2 linked regions of the Lichenihabitans psoromatis genome follow. The protein of the gene in region 1 interacts with the protein of each later gene in a pairwise test. Links are inferred from orthologs where the notes say so. Each region holds a gene or a part of one and is shown on either strand. Other genes may lie near its edges.

Evidence for each region.
Region 2: the proteins of EY713_RS11325 (region 1) and EY713_RS21335 interact in binary tests that used the Escherichia coli proteins (3 or more experiments, as listed by UniProt). The link is inferred for Lichenihabitans psoromatis from one-to-one orthologs.

Annotation. Positions count from the first base shown.
Region 1 is NZ_CP036515.1:2,430,478-2,436,292, reverse strand. Bases 3,095-5,815 are described here. They hold EY713_RS11325 (TetR/AcrR family transcriptional regulator), read right to left. Parts: upstream 4,913-5,815; coding sequence 4,277-4,912; downstream 3,095-4,276. Other genes in these bases: EY713_RS11320 (NAD(P)-dependent alcohol dehydrogenase), read left to right, coding at 5,142-5,815; EY713_RS11330 (type 1 glutamine amidotransferase domain-containing protein), read right to left, coding at 3,466-4,155; EY713_RS11335 (NADPH-dependent F420 reductase), read left to right, coding at 3,095-3,406. In the rest of the region: EY713_RS11345 (NirA family protein), read left to right, coding at 1-933; EY713_RS11340 (sulfite reductase subunit alpha), read left to right, coding at 930-2,561; more of EY713_RS11335, read left to right, coding at 2,741-3,094. UniProt on the Escherichia coli protein: Involved in response to both electrophiles and reactive chlorine species (RCS). Represses the transcription of the nemRA-gloA operon by binding to the NemR box.
Region 2 is NZ_CP036515.1:4,581,125-4,587,119, reverse strand. What follows is about bases 2,021-4,921. They hold EY713_RS21335 (3-deoxy-manno-octulosonate cytidylyltransferase), read left to right. Parts: upstream 2,021-3,052; coding sequence 3,053-3,790; downstream 3,791-4,921. Other genes in these bases: nudC (NAD(+) diphosphatase), read right to left, coding at 4,680-4,921; EY713_RS21330 (prephenate dehydratase), read left to right, coding at 3,810-4,670; EY713_RS21340 (c-type cytochrome), read right to left, coding at 2,238-2,777; EY713_RS21345 (extracellular solute-binding protein), read right to left, coding at 2,021-2,062. Outside these bases: EY713_RS21350 (microcin C ABC transporter permease YejB), read right to left, coding at 1-145; more of EY713_RS21345, read right to left, coding at 155-2,020; more of nudC, read right to left, coding at 4,922-5,639; EY713_RS21315 (DNA polymerase III subunit gamma/tau), read left to right, coding at 5,979-5,995. UniProt on the Escherichia coli protein: Activates KDO (a required 8-carbon sugar) for incorporation into bacterial lipopolysaccharide in Gram-negative bacteria.

The sequences.
Region 1 (5,815 bases):
CGCGATACAGGTGTCATCGTCAAACCAGAGGACGCAACCCTGGTGGCCGACGCGATCGTGCGCGTCTTCATCGACCACGGCGACCGGACGAACCGCAACAAAGCCCGGTTGAAATATGTGCTCGATGCGTGGGGCTTCGCCAAATTCCTGGTCGCGGTCGAGGCCCTGCTCGGCAAGACGCTCACCCGCATCGATGCCGCCTTGATCGCGCCGCGTCCGGCCTATGACCGGATGGCGCATGTCGGCGTGCACCCGCAGAAGCAGGCTGGACTGAACTGGATCGGCATCGTGTTGCCGACCGGCAAGATGACCTGCGCGCAGATGCGGGTTTTGGCCGACATCTCCCGCTCGTGCGGCGACGGCGATATCCGGCTCACGGTGTGGCAGAATCTGCTGATCTCCGGCGTGCCGGATGCCGCCTTGGCCGAAGCAAAGACCCGCATCGAGGCAAGTGGGCTCGGCTGGGAGACGACGCCGATCCGCGCCGGCCTCATCGCCTGCACCGGCAACCAGGGCTGCAAGTTCGCGGCCTCCGACACCAAGCGGCATGCGCTGGCAATCGCGGATCATTGCGAACCGCGGATCGCGCTCGACCAGCCCATCAACATCCACCTGACAGGCTGCCATAACTCCTGCGCGCAGCATTACATCGGCGACATCGGCCTGATCGGAGCCAAGGTGACGATCAATGACGACGGCGACCAAGTCGAGGGCTATCACCTGCATGTCGGGGGTGGATACGGCACCGACGCCGGCATCGCCCGGCTGCTCTATTCCGACGTCACGGCCGACGACGTGCCGGTTCGCGTCGAAGGTCTTTTGCGGGCGTATCTCGATCATCGATCCGACCCGGCGGAGGGATTTGCGGCTTTCGCGCGGCGCCACGACCCCGACCAGCTGCGAGCCTTGGTGGCAGCGGAGATGATGGCATGACGATACAAAGCCCTGTCCAGCGCCTGGACCTCGTGCCCGAAAGCGCGCCCTTTTCGGAGGAACAGCGCGTCTGGCTCTCGGGGTTCTTCGCTGCGGCGCTCGGCCCGATCGCGTCGCCCGAAGCGCTGTCCCTGGCGGCGTTGATCGCCCTTGGCGTCCCAACCCAAGGAGCGCCATCCGGCCCCGTTCTCGCCACCAACGATGAGGCACCCTGGCACGATCCGGCCTTGGCAGCGCCGGAGCGCATGACGATGGCCGAAGGGCGCCCGCTCGCGCCGCGCCTGATGGCCGCCATGGCGCAGCAGGATTGTGGCCAATGCGGTTACAATTGCGCCGACTACGCCAATTCGATCTTCCTCAAAAGCGAGACGCGCCTGAACCTCTGCGCGCCGGGCGGCAAGGAGACGGCACGGCTGGTGAAGGGCCTTGTGGTCGAGCTCGACGCGGCACCATCGTCCAACGCCGCTGTCCCGCTCGAAATCCCGGCCGCGGAAGCGGGCTCGAAGCCGATCCTGGCGATCGGTCTCTCTCGGGAGGCTCCAGGCGAGGCGACATTTCTGTCGCGTCACAGGCTCAACAGCGACGGCTCCGAGAAAGAGACGCTCCACATCGCGTTCAAGCTCGGCGAGCATCTCGACTATGAGGCTGGCGATAGTTTCGGGATCTTCCCCAAAAATCACGAAGGTCATGTCGATCAGATCATCGCGCTGCTGGGGGCCTCGCCACGGACCGAGATCCGTGGCCGCAGCTTGCGCGACGTCTTGATCGATGAGGTCGCGCTCGGCGCGGCACCGGATTCGCTGTTCGAGTTATTCTCCTACATTCTCGGCGGCACGGATCGGGAGACGGCCCGCGCTTTGGCGCGCGGCGAGGATCCGCATGGGGACGCGTCCACCACCGATGTGCTGGCGGCCCTGCACCAGTTCCCCAAGGCGCGGCCGCATGCCGAGGCTTTCGTCGACGCGCTCGACCCCCTGCAACCGCGCCTCTATTCGATTTCGTCATCGCCAAAAACCGAAGCCGGATTGCTGACCTTGACGGTCGATACGGTGCGCTACATCGTCGGTAAGCGAAAGCGGCTCGGGGTGGCCTCGACCTATCTTGGCGAACGCGCGGTGCCGGGCGATAGGCTGAAGGTCTACATCCAAAAGGCCCATGGGTTCGCGCTGCCGCCGGATCCGAACACCCCCGTCATTATGGTCGGGCCAGGGACCGGGGTGGCACCCTTCCGCGCCTTTTTGCATGAGCGCAAAGCCATCGCGGCGCCAGGGCCGAACTGGCTGTTTTTCGGCCACCAGCGCCAGGCGACGGACTTCTTCTACCGGGATGAACTCGAGGCCATGCAGGCCTCCGGCCATCTCACCAGACTGTCGCTCGCCTGGTCGCGCGACGCGGATCAAAAATTCTATGTGCAGGACCGGATGCGCGAGGTCGGACCCGCGCTTTGGCAATGGCTCGAGCAAGGCGCGCATTTTTATGTTTGCGGCGACGCCAAGCGCATGGCCAAGGATGTCGAAGGCGCCATGGTCGACATCGCCGCCCAGCACGGTGGCAAGAGCCGCGACGATGCCGTGGCCTTCGTGGCGCAGTTGAAGAAGGCGGGCCGCTATCAGGCGGACGTCTATTGATGTCGCTTCAACCGAGGTGACCGGGCCGGTCGGGCTTGCTCGTCCGGCTCGTGTGGGGTGGTGCTGCACCTCGAAGCGGCGTAACGCTGGTCGACCCTCAACGAGGAACCGCGCCCCGCGCACAAGCCCAACCGTGGTTCGTCCCGCCGGCTCGTCTCCCTCACACAGCAGGTTCGCTCATGAAAATCGGCATAATTGGTGCAGGCCAGATCGGCGGCACACTGACACGCCGCCTGACGAGCCTCGGGCATCATGTCCTGGTGGCAAATTCGCGCGGTCCAGAAACGCTGCGGGCCCTGACTGAGGAGACTGGCGCCGTCGCGGTCTGGGCCGTCGAGGCCGTTCGCGACGTGGATCTCGTCGTCGTCACGATCCCGGAAAAAGACATCCCCGATCTGGCAGCCGGCCTGTTCGCCGATGCGGCGGAGGGCTTGGTCGTGATCGACACGGGCAACTACTATCCGCGCCAGCGCGATGGCCTCATTGCGCCGATCGAAGGCGGTTTGCCGGAAAGCCTCTGGGTCGAGCAGCAACTCGGGCGTCCCGTCGTCAAGGCCTTCAACAACATCCAAGCCCAGCACCTCATGGATTTGGGTCAGCCTGCGGGAACGCCGGGGCGCATCGCCCTCCCGGTCGCCGGTGACGATCAGGCCGCGAAGGCCACCGTCATGGCTCTTGTCGATGCCCTGGGGTTTGATCCCGTCGACGCGGGCGGTCTCGATGCGTCCTGGCGGCAGCAGCCAGGAACGCCTGTTTACGGCGCCGATCATGACAGCGCCGGGGTCCGCCGCGCCCTGGACGAGGCCGACAAGCTCCGCAAACCTGAATGGCGCGCCTTTCCTTGAAGCTGCGTCCGCGTTGACCGCGATCGCTTCAATGGCGGTCGACGCGCCTTAAGGCCCGATTAAATCGCGGAGGCGGCAAGCTGCTTCAAAAGGGCAGAAGCGGCGGCGCCAGAGGATGCGGGGTTCTGGCCCGTGATCAGAAGGCCGTCTTCGACGACGTAGGAGCCCCAGTCGGCTCCCTTTGAGTAAAGGCCACCCTTGGCCTTCAGTTCGTCCTCGACCAGGAACGGCACGATGTCGGTGAGCCCGACACCGGCTTCCTCGGTGTTGGCGAAACCGGTGACCTTCTTGCCAGCCACCAAAGCCTGTCCGTCGGACATCTCGACATGGCGCAAAACACCCGGCGCGTGGCAGACAAGCGCGACCGGCTTGCCGGCTTCGACGAAGGATTGAATGAGCTTGATCGAGGTCTTGTCTTCAGCGAGATCCCACAGCGGACCGTGCCCGCCGGGATAGAAGACCGTGTCGAAGTCCGCTTGCGAGACGCTGTCGAGCCGGACCGTGGTGGCGAGTTGCGCTGTCGCCGCAGCATCGGCCTCGAAGCGCCGGGTCTGATCGGTCTGCGAGGACGGCTCGTTGCTTTTCGGATCGAGCGGAGGCTGCCCGCCGTTCGGCGACGCCAAGGTGATGACGGCACCAGCGTCCTTGAAAACGTAATAGGGCGCCGCAAGCTCTTCGAGCCAGAAGCCGGTTTTGCGGCCGGTGTCGCCCAGCGTGTCGTGCGACGTCAGCACCATGAGAATGTTCATTTGCGAGTCCTTCAGCGAAGTGAGCCTGCCGTGTCTCACGCTCGCTCTCTAACTTGGAATAGACCGGTCGTCTAGCGTCTTTTTAAGATCGCTGATGTCCTGATCCGATGCCCATAGACCGTCAAACGAGAGGCTTCGCGTCGTCTTGTTTCACCATCGGGAGGTGCAGCAGCGCGCAAGTGGTCGTCATGGCGGAGAGGAACGGCTGCGTCGTCCTCACGATCTTGACCATCACACTGGCGCCCAACCACAATTGGTAGAGGCTTTGGGCGACCTCGAAGGGATCTGTGTCGATCGCCACCGATCCATCCGCCACGCCGGCCCTGATGCCCTCGCCCAGCCGTCGCATGATCTCGGTCGTTCCGCGCTGCAGCGCCAAACGCATCGGATCCGATAAATCGGCGACCTCCGCGCCGAGTTTCACGGCAAGGCACTTTCCCTGACAATCAAGCACCGACTGGGTCTGCTGCCAATGCGTCCAGTAGTTCATCAAACGCTCTGCCGCCGTCAGGCCGGGCTCGCCGAGCGTGCGATCGAGATCGATCAGGTAATCGTCGAAATAGCTCTCGAGGAGCGCCACCCCAAACGCGTCTTTCGAGCCGAAATAATGGTAGAATGATCCCTTAGGAACGCCCGCCGTCGTGAGGATCTCGTTCAAGCCGACGGCCGAAAAGCCCTTGCCGGCCATCAGACGTTGACCGGTGTCGAGGATGTCCTGGCGGACACCGGAATGATCAGGTGCGGTTGAACGGCTCATGTTAAAAATATAGGCTTGATTAGACCAGTCGTATAGGGCTTAGAACTCACGGCGCTGCGGAGGTTTGGCAGCGGCCCAGCTTGGCGTCGCGCGCGAAGTCGGAAACCGCCAGGCGTTCGCTGCGTGTCCGTACCGCGGCAGGCGAGCGCCTGACATCGACTGCGTGCCGTCGTCGGAGCATCAAACGCCGATGTGTCGCGACCGGCGCCATGCACCAAAAGGAGCACCCATGTTCACTTGTGTCGGATATTCATCCACATCACCCGAAGCGCCCCTCAAGCCCGTCAGCTTCGAGCGTCGCGATTGCGGCCCAACGGACGTTCAGATCGATATTCTCTATTGCGGCGTCTGCCATTCCGACCTCCATCAAGCGCGGAACGAGTGGCAAAACACGATGTATCCGTGCGTTCCGGGGCACGAAATCGTCGGTAAGATCAGCAAGGTCGGAAGCGCCGTCACCAAGTTCAAGGTTGGCGATCTTGCCGGTGTCGGCTGCCTCGTCGATTCCTGTCGTGACTGCCCGTCCTGCGCCGAGGGTCTCGAGAACTATTGCGAGAAGGGCCAGACCTTCACGTATAACAGCGAGGACAAGGTGTCCGGCGGCATTACATTCGGCGGCTATTCGGCGGCCGTCGTCGTGGACGAAGCCTTCACCCTGCGGATTCCGGACAACCTCGATCTTGCGGCCGTCGCGCCTCTGCTGTGCGCCGGAATCACGACCTACTCGCCGTTGAAGCATTGGAAGGTCGGCCCCGGTCAGAAGGTTGGCATCGTCGGTCTCGGCGGTCTCGGACATATGGCGGTGAAGCTGGCCCATGCGATGGGCGCCCATACGGTGCTGTTCACGACATCGCCCGACAAGGTCGCGGACGCGAAGGCGCTCGGAGCCGATGAGGTCGTTTT
Region 2 (5,995 bases), 2.2 Mb from region 1 along the record:
CGCCGGAGTCGAACCCTTGCAGTTGCGCGATGATGCGCTCGACGGGGCCGCCGGGCGCGAACTGCACCACGATAAAGGAAATCAGCATGATCCCGAAGATGGTCGGGATCATCAGCAGGAGCCGCCGTGCGATATAGGCCAGCATCGTCGGCGCTCAGCCCGGCAGCTTGACGCGAGCGGCCTTGGCCGGATCGACCCACCAGGTCGAGAGCACGCCGGGATCATATTTCGGCGGCTGTTTCGGCCGGTCGTAGATGTCCCAATAGGCGAGCCAATGCGCCGGCAGGTTCCACATCGGCACCCAATAGTGCCCGGCGCGAAGGACGCGATCCAGCGATCGGCAGATGGTCTCGAGCTCTGGGCGGGTTGCAGCCACAAGCGCCTTGTCGATCAGAAGATCGACGACCGGATCGGCGATGCCGGTCAGATTGAGCGATCCCGGCGTCTTGGCGGCGTCCGACCCGTAGACGACCCGCAGCCCTTCCCCCGGTGTGAAGCTGGCGCCGTTATTGCGCGTCACCACGTCGAAATCGAATGTCTGGGTGCGGCTCTGGAATTGGGCCGTATCGACGAGGCGGAACGTGGCCTCGATGCCCAGCAGCCGCAGATTCTTGATGAACGGAGCCGTGTGCCGCTCCAGCGCCTGGCTATAGTCGAGAAACTCGATCGTGAAGGGTTGTCCATCGGGGAGCTTGAGGATGGAGCCGTCTCGCTTGCAGCCGGCCTCCTGCAGCATTTTGAAGGCCCGCCCGAGCAACGCACGGTCCTGGCCCGAGCCATCCGAGGTCGGCGGCATATAGGCATCCTTGAACACGTCGGGCGACAGCCTGTCGCGCAGCGGGTCGAGCAGCGCCAGTTCGTCTGGGCCGGGCTTACCGGTCGCGGCCATCGGCGTGTTCTGAAAGTAGGACCAGGTCCGCTGGTAGAGGCCGAACATGATGTTCTGGTTGGTCCAGTTAAAATCGAAGCAGAGACCGAGTGCCTCGCGGATTTTTGGGTTCTTGAATTTGTCGCGACGGGTGTTCAGGAACCAGCCTTGGGCGCCGCGCGGTCCCTGGTCCGGGATCGTCTCCCGTTTGACGCGGCCATCTTTGGCGGCCGGAAAATCATAGCCCTGTGCCCAGATGATCGAGGTTGCGTCCTCGCGGAACGTGAAGACGCCGGATTTAAACGCCTCGAATGCGATCTGCCGCTCGCGAAAATATTCATAGCGGATCGTATCGAAGTTATTCTGGCCGACATTCACGGGCAGGTCCTTGGCCCAGTAATCCTTGACCCGATCGAAGTTGATGTGCCGGCCTTGCTCGAAGGCTCCGACCGTATAGGCGCCCGAACCGAGCGGCGGATCGAGCGTCGGGTCCTCGAACGAATGGGTCGTGTAGAATGCCTTGGAGAAGATCGGTTGACCGGCGACGATCAGCGGCAATTCGCGGCTATGCGCTGCATTGAGACGCACCATGACGACATCGTCGCCCTCAGCCTCGGCAGCCTCGAGATTACGCAGCGTCGACCGAATGACCGGGTGGCCTTTGGTTTTCAGCAGGTTAAGCGAAAACGCCACATCGGCCGCTGTCAGTTTCGAGCCGTCGTGGAACCTCGCTTCGGGTCGCAGCACAAATCGATAGGTCAGGCGGTCGGCCGACCATCGCACCGTGCGGGCCACGAGCCCGTAGAGCGCATCCGGTTCGTCGAGACTGCCGGTCATCAACGTGTCGAAAATCGCGCCCATGCCGGCCGCGCCATTACCGCGCAGGATGTAGATGTTCAGCGTGTCGAAGGTGTCGAAATTCTGGTTGCCGCCGGTCGCATTGACCTGCAGCGAGATGCTGCCGCCCTTCGGGGCGTTCGGGTCGACATAGGCGAAGGACTTGAAGTCCGCCGGCAGACCGAGTTCGCCGAAGATCGAGAGGCCATGTTGTTCCGTTTCACCGTCGGCCGCCTGGGCCACTGATGAGCCGGCCCAAGGCAGGCTCCGCAAACCTGTCGCGGCCGCCAACGTTCCGCCCAACGCCAAAGCGGCGCGGCGCGTCATTCCTGGCATCATCGGCCCGTTTTGCGACATCGGTTCTCCTTGAAGCGGCGTGGTACCAAGAGCGTCACAGGCGGATGTGCGATCCGGATTGTGTCGCTTTTCCGGCCTCATGCACGGCTCACGTCTGCCGATCAAGCCATCCCGAATCGAAACAGCAGGGTCGTCGACCCTGCTATGGTATCGCATTCGCAGAGGATGTTGAGCGTCAGGGCGCCGGAAGCGGCTGCGGGCTGTCGCTCAACGTATGGAGATAATCGACGATGTCGGCTCGCTTTTCGGGATTGGCTTCGCCGGCGAAGCCCATCTTGGTGCCGGGCGCATAGGCTTTCGGGTTGGTGATGAACTGGTTGATGTCCGCCAGGGTCCAGTTGCCACCCTTCTTCTTCAGCGCGTCGGAATAGTCGAAATTTACCACCGAGGCGACGGGGCGTCCGACAACGTCCCAGAGCGGCGGCCCGATCTTGGCACCCGCGCCTTTGGGGAAGTTGTGGCAGGCGCCGCACACTTTGGCGAAGGTCTCGCCTTTGTGAACGTCAGCCTTGGCGAGCAACACCGGGAGCGGCACGGCCGGCGCATCCGCTGCGGCCGGAGCGGCTTCCTCGGCGACGGCCATCGGCAAGTCGTAACCCGGCTTGGCCGGCGCATTCGGCGCGAAGATGAAGCCGGAGAATAATCCCAGCGCCATGGTGAGCATCAACGTTCCCAAGATCGCTCCGGCAATCTTGTTGAATTCGAATGAATCCATAGTCGATGCGCTCCTCGTGTGGCGGACCTGATCCAGGCCACGACGCGGACCCGGTTGCAGGTAGACCTGTGGCAGGCGTTGGCCGACTGCGACAATTTGTGATTACGTTTTTTGCCGTGAGCTTGGCAACCCGTTTGATGGGGTCGTCACGCTACTTTTTGCCGCTCGACGCGTGGCCGTCGTGGGTCTGTGGCAAGCAAGGGGACGGGCAGAAGATGGTCGACATGTGGGATGCGATCATGTTCCAAGGCCCCGACGCCCATGCGAGCCGCACCATGTCGAACCCCATCGTGTTGATCCCGGCCCGAATGGGCTCGTCGCGCCTTCCCGGGAAACCGCTCGCCGATATCGGTGGCGAGCCCATGATCGTGCATGTCTGGCGACGCGGCCGGGAGGCCGATATCGGCCCCGTCGTGGTTGCGACGGATGATGACCGAGTCGCCGAGGCGGTTCGATCCGTGGGCGGCGAGGTCGTGCTCACACGCTCGGATCATCCGGCCGGATCGGATCGCATCCACGAGGCGGTCGAGCGGTTCGATGCGGAGCGTCACTACGATATCGTGGTCAATGTGCAGGGCGATCTACCGAGCATCGAGGCCGATGCGATTCGGGCCGCACTGCGGCCGCTCGACGACCCTGCGGTCGATATCGCGACGCTGGCCGCCGTCATCGTGCGTGAGGAAGAGCGCGACGATCCGAACGTCGTGAAGGTGGTCGGAAGCCCGATTGGGCCCGGATTGCTGCGGGCTTTGTATTTCACGCGCGTCACGGCGCCGTTCGGGCCTGGGCCGCTGCTGCACCATATCGGCCTTTACGCCTACCGGCGAAAAGCGCTACGCCGCTTCGTCGCCTTGCGGCCATCGAGCCTCGAATTGCGCGAGAAGCTTGAGCAATTGCGGGCTCTCGAGGCCGGGATGCGGATCGATGTCGCCGTGATCGACACCGTGCCACTCGGCATCGACACGCCGGCCGATCTCGAACGCGCCCGCATCATCATGGCGGCGCACCCCTAGGAATGAGGAACGAACCGACGTGACGTCCCGGACCATCGCCTACCAGGGGGAACCCGGCGCCAATTCCCACATCGCTTGCGCGGATGTCTATCCAGGCTGGACGCCGCTTCCTTGCGCCACCTTCGAGGATGCCTTTACGGCTGTGACGGAGGGGCGTGCCGATCTGGCCATGATCCCGATCGAGAATTCGATCGCGGGCCGGGTCGCCGATATTCACGCGCTGATGCCGGGCTCCAACCTGCATATCGTCGGCGAGTATTTTCTGCCGATCCACTTCCAATTGTTGGGCCTCAAGGGTGCGACCTTGGAGGGGTTGCGGAGCGTGCACAGCCACATCCATGCGCTCGGCCAATGCCGCAAGATCATCCGCAAGCTCGGGCTCTCGGCTCATGTGGCGGGCGACACGGCCGGTTCGGCGCGTGAGGTCGCCGAAGCGAAGGACCCGACCCGCGCGTCCCTCGCGCCGCGCCTCGCCGCCGAGATCTATGGCCTCGACACCCTCGCGAGCGACGTCGAGGACGAGGCTCACAATACGACGCGCTTCGTGATCCTGTCGAAGACCGCGGTCGTCGCCCCGGCCGGCAATGGTCCGGTCGTCACCACTTTCGTGTTCCGCGTCCGCAACGTGCCGGCCGCGCTCTACAAGGCGCTCGGCGGCTTCGCGACAAATGCGGTCAATATGACGAAGCTCGAAAGCTACATGGTCGAGGGCGAGTTCACGGCCACGCAATTTCTGTCCGACGTCGACGGCCATCCGGATGATCCGGCGGTGCGGCGGGCGCTCGAGGAACTGTCGTTCTTCTCGCGTGAGGTCCGCATCCTCGGGACCTATCCGGCGCACCCGTTTCGGCTTGTGAGCCAGGGACACCCGGAAGCGTAGCGAGTGGGCTCAGACGGACGGCGCGCGCGGGGCGATGCCTTCGATCGCCCAAGCCCGCATGATGTGATGCGCGATCGCCATGGGAGGCGGGCAGGTCAGGCCGCCCTCGTGGCGTCCCTCCAGCAAGGCGCGCGTCTCCTCGCGCGTAAACCAGCGCGCATCCTCGAGCTCGGTGGTGTCGATCGTGATGTCGGTTTCGATCGCCTGTGCGACGCAGCCCAGCATGATCGAGGCGGGAAACGGCCAGGGCTGCGAGCCGAGATAGGCGACGTAGCCGGTGGTGATCCCGGCCTCTTCGTGAAGTTCCCGCCGCACCGCGTCCTCGAAGGTTTCACCGGGTTCGAGAAAACCAGCGAGGCAGGAATACATCCGCTCCGGAAAGCGCGCCTGCCGCCCCAGCAGGCAACGTTCGCCATCGACCGCCAGCATGATGACGACCGGGTCGGTGCGCGGAAAGTGATGCGTGCCGCAGGCGGGGCATTCGCGCCGCCATCCGGCCCCGGCCACCTCCGTTGGCGTTCCGCAATTTGAGCAGAACCGATGCTGGCGATGCCAGTGCGTTACGGCCTTGGCTTGCGCCAGCGCGCCGAGATCGTCATTCGACACCAAGCCTCGCGTCGCGATCGACCGGAGATCGATGATCTGGACGTCGCTCCGCTCGGCGAGGTGTTCGGCCGCGTCGGGCATGAGGGCGGTGGCGAAATAGGCTTGGCCGTTCCGCTCGCCCAAGAACGTGCTGTGTTGGACCGAGCCCATGGCTTCGGCGACCGCGAGGCCGAACCACGGCGAGTCCTGGTGCCCGAGCACGACGCTGTCGCCGGCCAGGACAAGGCTGACGGTCTGCGGAGCGGCGCGGAAAGACGCGACCTCCTCGGGATTGTCGCGCCGGCCGGACATCCGGTCGAGAGGATTGTCGATAAAGCCCAGCGACGCGCCGAAGGCGGCCGTGGTCCTGATGCTGTCGGTCATGTCGGATTCCGTCGGAGGCGGGTGTTGCACCCTTCCTACGGCGATTTTTCGCGAAGCGAAATCATTCGTCTGGATTGGCCGAACCGGTGATCCCTTGTCGTGCAGAAGCACCAGGCCCATCTTGCGGAACGCGGCTCGATGGTCCAAATAGCGCTTGGGAGGTTGGCGGTTGACGTTTCACTCGCCAACCGGGTCAGGTCCGGAAGGAAGCAGCCCTAACGAGACCGAGCGGGTTTCCGTCCAGCCTCCTACTTCGGCTTTTCGTCGCGTTGGCGCGACAGGTCGTCTGCCGCCCCGGGCCGCTGGCCATCGTGTGCCGGCCCCTTTTTCGAGACGATCATGAGCGACGTGCCACC